DNA from 2 places in the Paenibacillus sp. TAF43_2 genome. Region 2 is predicted to be linked to the other one. Evidence: riboswitches for the same ligand, from Rfam matches in the RefSeq annotation. Region 2 holds a riboswitch; the other holds the start of a gene.
What was found. Region 2 has a riboswitch for cyclic di-AMP ahead of AB4Z17_RS12335 (ubiquitin-like domain-containing protein). Riboswitches for the same ligand answer to the same signal wherever they lie in the genome.
Positions count from the first base shown of each region.

Region 1: linked by a shared signal. The riboswitch ahead of AB4Z17_RS02535 (hypothetical protein) and the one ahead of AB4Z17_RS12335 (ubiquitin-like domain-containing protein) in region 2 are both predicted to bind cyclic di-AMP.

Region 1 covers NZ_JBFRDK010000006.1:10,782-14,190, reverse strand. The annotation lists gene metE (5-methyltetrahydropteroyltriglutamate--homocysteine S-methyltransferase) at 1-846, shown strand, start outside; gene AB4Z17_RS02535 (hypothetical protein) at 921-1,346, opposite strand; cyclic di-AMP (ydaO/yuaA leader) riboswitch at 1,350-1,511, opposite strand; gene AB4Z17_RS02530 (hypothetical protein) at 1,558-1,986, opposite strand; cyclic di-AMP (ydaO/yuaA leader) riboswitch at 2,426-2,624, shown strand; cyclic di-AMP (ydaO/yuaA leader) riboswitch at 2,716-2,886, shown strand; gene AB4Z17_RS02525 (NAD-binding protein) at 3,005-3,403, shown strand.
Region 2 covers NZ_JBFRDK010000043.1:64,560-67,968, reverse strand. The annotation lists gene AB4Z17_RS12345 (HD domain-containing protein) at 1-214, shown strand, start outside; gene AB4Z17_RS12340 (TatD family hydrolase) at 232-1,005, shown strand; cyclic di-AMP (ydaO/yuaA leader) riboswitch at 1,190-1,370, shown strand; gene AB4Z17_RS12335 (ubiquitin-like domain-containing protein) at 1,619-2,767, shown strand; gene rnmV (ribonuclease M5) at 2,892-3,409, shown strand, end outside.

The DNA.
Region 1 (3,409 bases), on a different contig from region 2:
CTCGTTCACGGTGAATTTGAGCGTACGGACATGGTCGAATTTTTCGGAGAGAAGCTCGATGGTTTCGCATTTACAAAAGGCGGCTGGGTTCAATCGTATGGTTCCCGCTGCGTAAAGCCGCCGGTCATTTATGGCGATGTTGTATTTACTGAACCAATGACAGTAACCGTAAGCGTGTATGCGCAGTCGCTGACAAGCCGTCCGGTAAAAGGGATGCTGACGGGTCCGATTACGATTTTGAACTGGTCATTTGTCCGCAACGATATCACACGCGAGCAGGTCGCATACCAAATTGCGCTTGCACTCTCAGAGGAAGTAAAGGCGCTTGAGACTGCAGGCATCGAAATGATCCAGGTTGATGAGCCAGCTTTGCGAGAAGGCTTGCCGCTTAAACGCAGTGATTGGGATGCTTATTTAAAATGGGGCGTGCATGCGTTCCGTCTATCGACTTCAGCTGTGCGTGACACAACACAAATTCATACACATATGTGTTATTGTGAGTTCCATGATATTATCGATTCCATTCTTGCGCTGGATGCGGATGTCATCTCCATTGAAACCTCGCGCAGCCATGGCGAGCTGATTCATAGCTTTGAGGAGAACACCTATGACCAAGGCATTGGCTTGGGCGTTTACGACATTCACAGCCCGCGTGTACCGTCCGTGGAAGAAATGGTCAGCATGATCGAGCGCGCCATTAAAGTGCTAGATCCTACGCTCTTCTGGATCAATCCGGACTGCGGCTTAAAAACACGCGGAATGGAGGAAACGGTTGCTTCACTGCGCAACATGATGCTGGCTACTTACCAAGTCAGAGAGCAGCGTGCTGCATTAGCGAAGGTTTAAACCCTAAATACAATAAGACAGTCCAGAACTAGGTTATCTGTTCTGGACTGCCTTTTTTTTTCTTATGAACGAAATTAATCCAAAGAGATGTAGGAGACGGAACGTTGACGCAAAACAGACTCTTCATGGTCGTTGCTGTACGGGGCTGCATCGGCGGATTGTGCTAGGACATGCTTGACGGCGGAGACGAATAAGTCGAGAACGCGCCCATCCTGATCCGTTTTGTCATAGTGATACTGGTTAAGAGGTGGTAGAGGAATGCTGCCGATAAAAGACTGAAGCAGGTCGCTCCATCGTTCTAAGTCAATGGGCTCTTCTGTGTCGCTGGCAAATAGTTCACTCCAGCCGAAGCCCTGATTGCTTGTTAAACGAAGACATACCCGGTGGCCTGCAGAATCGACGGCAAGAGCAGGAATGACGAATAGCTCGATTCGTGTGACAGATAAATAAGGGGTCTGTTCCGTAAAAAGATGCAGATTTCGTGCACAATTTGTCAACATATACATCTCTCCTTTATTCGCTTACGAGGTTAGCTGTCGGATTCGGGCTAGAGAGAAAGCCCTACCAGGGTTACAAATCCCTGGATTCACCCCTTGCGAATCGATTTCGATCGATCGCGATGGTTCCCCCGCTTTTTCATTCGAAAAATTCAGCGTAAATAGTTTACTCTTAATTATACCCTTCATTAGCGCATCTGTAAATCAGAACTGCTTAAAATAACGATGCATAGGAGACAGCTTGTTTAAATAAAGTATGCTCTTCACGGTCATATTCACAGTTTGGAAAAGTGTAATGAATGGATTCTATATGCAAAGCAGCGGCTGCAAACAAATGATATATACGCTCGTCCTTCATCATTGGATCTGTTTGAATAACCAAAGGAGAAGTAAGAGGAAGAGTGCCGATGAATCTCAGCAGCATACTGCTCCATCTGATCCAGTCGCGAGGCTTCTCGGATTTTTTAATAAACAGCTCACTCCAGCCATGACCATAAGCAGTGGAGATCCTTAGGCAAACACGGTAACCATTAGATTCAAGCATGGAAGCCGGCAGCACAAACATTTGAATTCGTTTAATTTCAAACAAGGCAGCAGGATGATTTTCCAAGCTTGGCAAGGGTACTTCAACTGGTGTAGACATCAATGAGATCTCTCCTCGATTTGAATAATTCACCGACAATACTCAGCCATATTGGCTTGCCGTCTATGGTAAACCCGAAATGAATTATTGTAAAACTGTGGTATATCGTGAAAAGGCAGCCATATGCCAAATTAAAAGAAATCCATTCGTTATGCCAGTAAAAAAAGGGTAATTCTTCGAAATACTCGTTTATTCTCTTCCATTCTCGATTATAGAGAAATCTGATTATTCACGCATAAAATCGTTAGAAAGGGAATGAACACTATTTTTGAAAACAAGAGTAAAACTGAGAAATAGTGAGATATCGAGAGATCGAAATGAATGTAAGCGTTGCGAATCGCTCTGCAAGGCTGAAACTGGCTAAATTAGGCAGCAGGCTGCCTTTACAGTATTTATAGCGAGGAGTAATATTCGATACAGGATTTATAAATAAGTTTCGATTTACTGATCGCTGAGTTTCCGTGAAAGCGGAAGCGGGGGAACCAATAATGACGCGATGCGCCTGTTCGATGTGAGAGTCGAACAAACGCAGAGCAGGGGTGAATCTTTGACAGGTGCCATGGATACCGGTCAAAGTAGGGCGACTCTCACCGCCCGAATCCGACAGCTAACCTCGTAAGCGTGGACCGAGAGAGGAATGATGAAGCTTGTGATCGATTAACTTCGACCGCAGAGTGTCATAGACCTCTGTGGTTTTTTGTGCCCAAAAAAGTTTAATTTGCTACAAAATGTAAGAAAACGCTGAGTCCTGCAGCAGCAGGAACGGGGGAACCAACGAACGATTCGTGTGTAATCACGACTTCGCTTCATGGGGTGAATCGCTTGAAAATGATCAAGCGTAGGGCAACTCTCAAGGCCCGAATCCGACAGCTAACCTCGTAAGTGTACTCGAGAGAGGCAACAGCCATCGTGCTTCCCGCGGCTTATTCTGCTGCGGGCAAAGAAGCCGCGGGAAAAGTTCCTCTTATCCCAAGGCTTCTTTTTTGTTGCCTTTTTTACCATATGGAGGAGAATTCGGTTGCAGGAAGAGCATATTATTGTTGCTGGTCTAAACGAGGCTGGCCAATCATTCATACGAACTTTGCAGTTTCATCAATTAAAATTTATCGTTTTGACCAATAGCAAACAGGAAGAAAAACAGCTTCGCAAGCAGGGTATCAGCAATGTTTTGTACATCAATTCGAATGATCGTCAAAGCTGGAATGTTCCTTCGATGAACATTAGCGAGGTATTTATATTCGAGAGCAGCTTGGCGCTTAGCTGCCGCTTTGTACAGTGCTGCAGAGCTTGGACCTCAAAGTCCATTTACGTCATCACACAGCAGTGGAATCCAAGGGCTATTTACAAGGGGCTCGGAGCGGATCATATCGTATTCTCTCATACCGGTGAAGTCGGTTTTCTATTAAGCAACAAATAATGCAGG
Region 2 (3,409 bases):
AGATAAAAAAGAAGGAGAAAAGAAAGAAAAAGCGCCGATTTTGTTGTTAGATGGTTTGGAAGATATAAGCGAAATATCCTCTAAATCCGACATTGTTCGTTCTATTACTGGCCTGCATCAAGGACAATATCATCTCTATTATCCAGAAGAGCCGCTCAAAAAAAATATTCATCAATTGCCGGATTCACTTCGTAAGCTTTTCAAACTCGATTGAAGGAGCATAACATCAACATGACATTACTTTTTGATACACATACCCATTTAGATTCGGAAAAATTTGATGAGGATCGCGACGAGGTCATCCAGCGTGCGAAGGATGCAGGCGTGCATATGCTTGTCAATATTGGTTTTAACCGTGAAACGATCCCTACAACGATGGCGCTAGCAGAGAAATATGATTTTATATACGCAGCAGTTGGTTGGCATCCAGTTGACAGTATAGATATGCTTCCAGAGGATTTGGAATGGATTGAGCGTCTATGCGCGCATGAGAAGGTTGTCGCCATTGGTGAGATTGGACTCGATTATCACTGGGATACTTCTCCAAAAGAGGTACAACAAAGGGTTTTTCGTGAGCAAATTCGTCTTGCTCGCAAGGTGGGCAAGCCAATTGTCATTCATAATCGGGATGCTCATGAGGACATTATTCGTATTCTTCAGGAAGAAAATGCAGCAGAGGTTGGCGGTGTCATGCATTGCTTCTCCGGCAGCTGGGAAACGGCTAAACAATGTCTTGATATGAACTTTTATATATCATTTGGAGGACCCGTTACTTTCAAAAATGCAAGGGTGCCAAAAGAGGTGCTTAAGCAGGTTCCGATCGACCGAATTTTGATCGAAACCGATGCTCCATATTTAACTCCTCACCCGTTCAGAGGGAAGCGAAATGAGTCCTCTTACGTCTCTTTAGTTGCAGAGACAGCAGCCGAATTATTGGGCAAAACGGTAGAAGAAATAGGCGTAATTACGACTGAAAACGGTCGAAGATGTTTTGGTATTGTCTAAAAACGAGAGGAATAATGAGAAATAGAGACCTTTATCGCGTAAAAACTAATTTTTATAGCGATAATCGCTTATTTTTTCCTGCTTTATCCTGCTTTTTCGCTTAAATCGTCTTTTATCGTATCTTTACAATTGACCTCGTATGAAGGTATGATTCATCTCAGAGCAATAAAATTTTGTATTGGATTTCCAGTTTACGCTTAATCTCCATTCGGAGAGCGGGGGAACCATGTACGGTTTTTGAAACCGTATTTTGAATTCTTCAGGGGTGAATTTCGAAGCCATTGCCATGAGCATTGTGTAACGAATAGGGCGACTCTCTTGTCCGAATCCGTCAGCTAACCTCGCAAGCGTTATAGAGAGTGATCAACCTCGTGCATCCATTTTTCTGTATCCCAGTGAATCATTTAACCGGGAAGCCACGAAACAGATCCTCTGTCGACGGCTTCTTTTTATTTTCGAATAATCGGGAATTTGTCGACATAGGGATAAAAGATGGGGGTGGGAGGATCGATAGCAGTACTGGATTGCGTGCTCGCACGCCAATATACTATAGTCGCGTCAGTTGTATCATGCGTAACACTTGGCGGCGGGGCTATGAAGGAGGACCGATGAAGTGGGAATACTCCAGGTTAAGGACACCCATGGGAAACGATCATCCAGCATGTCTTTCGCATTGCGATGGAAGCGTGAAAACTTGCGTTTGATTCTTTTGAGTGCTACTATCTCAATCGCTATGACTTTCATGTTTTTGGTGTTGTTGTACGGAACGGCTGTCAAAAGCGTCTCCGTAGTAGTGAACGGACAAGAAACCATTGTGGAAACGAAGCAATGGGTCCTGCAACGCCTACTGGATGAACAAGCTATCGCAATTGGACCACATGATGAGGTGTCCATACCGCTTAATGCGGCAATAAAGGACGGAGATCGTATAGAGGTGACTCATGCGATACCGGTAATTGTGAAGGCTGATGGCAAGACCTCTACTGTATATACGACAGAGAGAACAGTGCAGGCAGCGATCGAGGAATTACATATTCCAGTTCGTGGTCAAGATAAAGTAATACCTCCGCTTCATACCGTTTTGGACAACGAATTGACTGTAACCGTCGTTCGCGTAGATAAGAAGGTAGCTGAGACAGAGCGTGCAATGCCATTTTCTATTGTGAAGAAGAACGATCCAACGCTGGAAGCGGGCAAGCAGAAGCTTGTTCAACCCGGCAAGGAAGGTCTGATCGTAGAGAGTATCGAGAAGCAGTACGAGGACGGTATTCTTATATCGAAGAAGATGGTCAGCAAAGTGGTTGAAACCGCTGCGGTTAATCAGGTTGTCGCCATCGGAACGAAGAAGGAAGAGCCTAAAGTATCTGTGCTCTCAAACAAGAGCCCGAGCTTTACTTCGCTTACGAAGAGCGGTGTAACGTTTAAGGCGAGAAAAGTACTTAAAAATGTCACGTTGACTGCTTATTCTGCAGACCTCTCTTCAACAGGCAAAGATGAAAGCCATCCGGAATACGGGATTACATCATCAGGCACTCGTGTGCAAGAGGGTCGGACGATAGCTGTTGATCCGAAGGTTATTCCTATCGGTTGGTGGGTTTATATTGAAGGAATCGGTTTCCGCCGCGCTGAGGATAAAGGAAGTGCGGTTAAAGGCAACAAAATCGACGTATACTTTGATAGTACAAAGATTGCGAACAAATTCGGCAGGAAAAAAGGCATCACCGTATATGTGCTGGGGCCGAATAAACCAACTGCAAGCTAATTGTGCGGTTACCATCATCTTATCGCAATAATCAATTAAATATGCCATCATAAGGAGAGGCACTGCCTCTTCTTTTTGCATGTCTAAGGGTCTAATACAGTTTATGTAGAAGGGGATGATCTTGGTGATCAAAGAGATCATTGTCGTTGAAGGCAAAGACGATACCGTTGCAATAAAAAGGGCGGTAGATGCAGATACCATAGAGACGAATGGTTCCGCTATCGGTGAGGATGTATTGAAGAGGATTGCGCTGGCCAATGAGCGTCGCGGCGTTATTATATTCACAGACCCTGATCATGCAGGAGAACGCATTCGCAAGATTGTTGCGCGCCATGCGCCAGGATGCAAGCATGCTTTTTTGCCGCAGGAGAAGGCTTTGTACAAAGGGGACATCGGCATCGAAAATGCGAGTCCCGAAGCTATTCGTGCGGCGCTCTCTGAGCTCCGTACAGAATCGGCAGATGAAGCGGGAGAAATCAGCTGGGAAGACTTAATGGATGCAGGTCTTATTGTACATCCTGATGCGTCTAATCGTCGCTTGGTTATAGGCAAGCTGCTCGGAATTGGTTATGCGAATGGCAAGCAGTTCTATAAGCGCTGTACAAGCTTTCGGATTTCCAAAGCAGAGTTTACGGAAGCTTT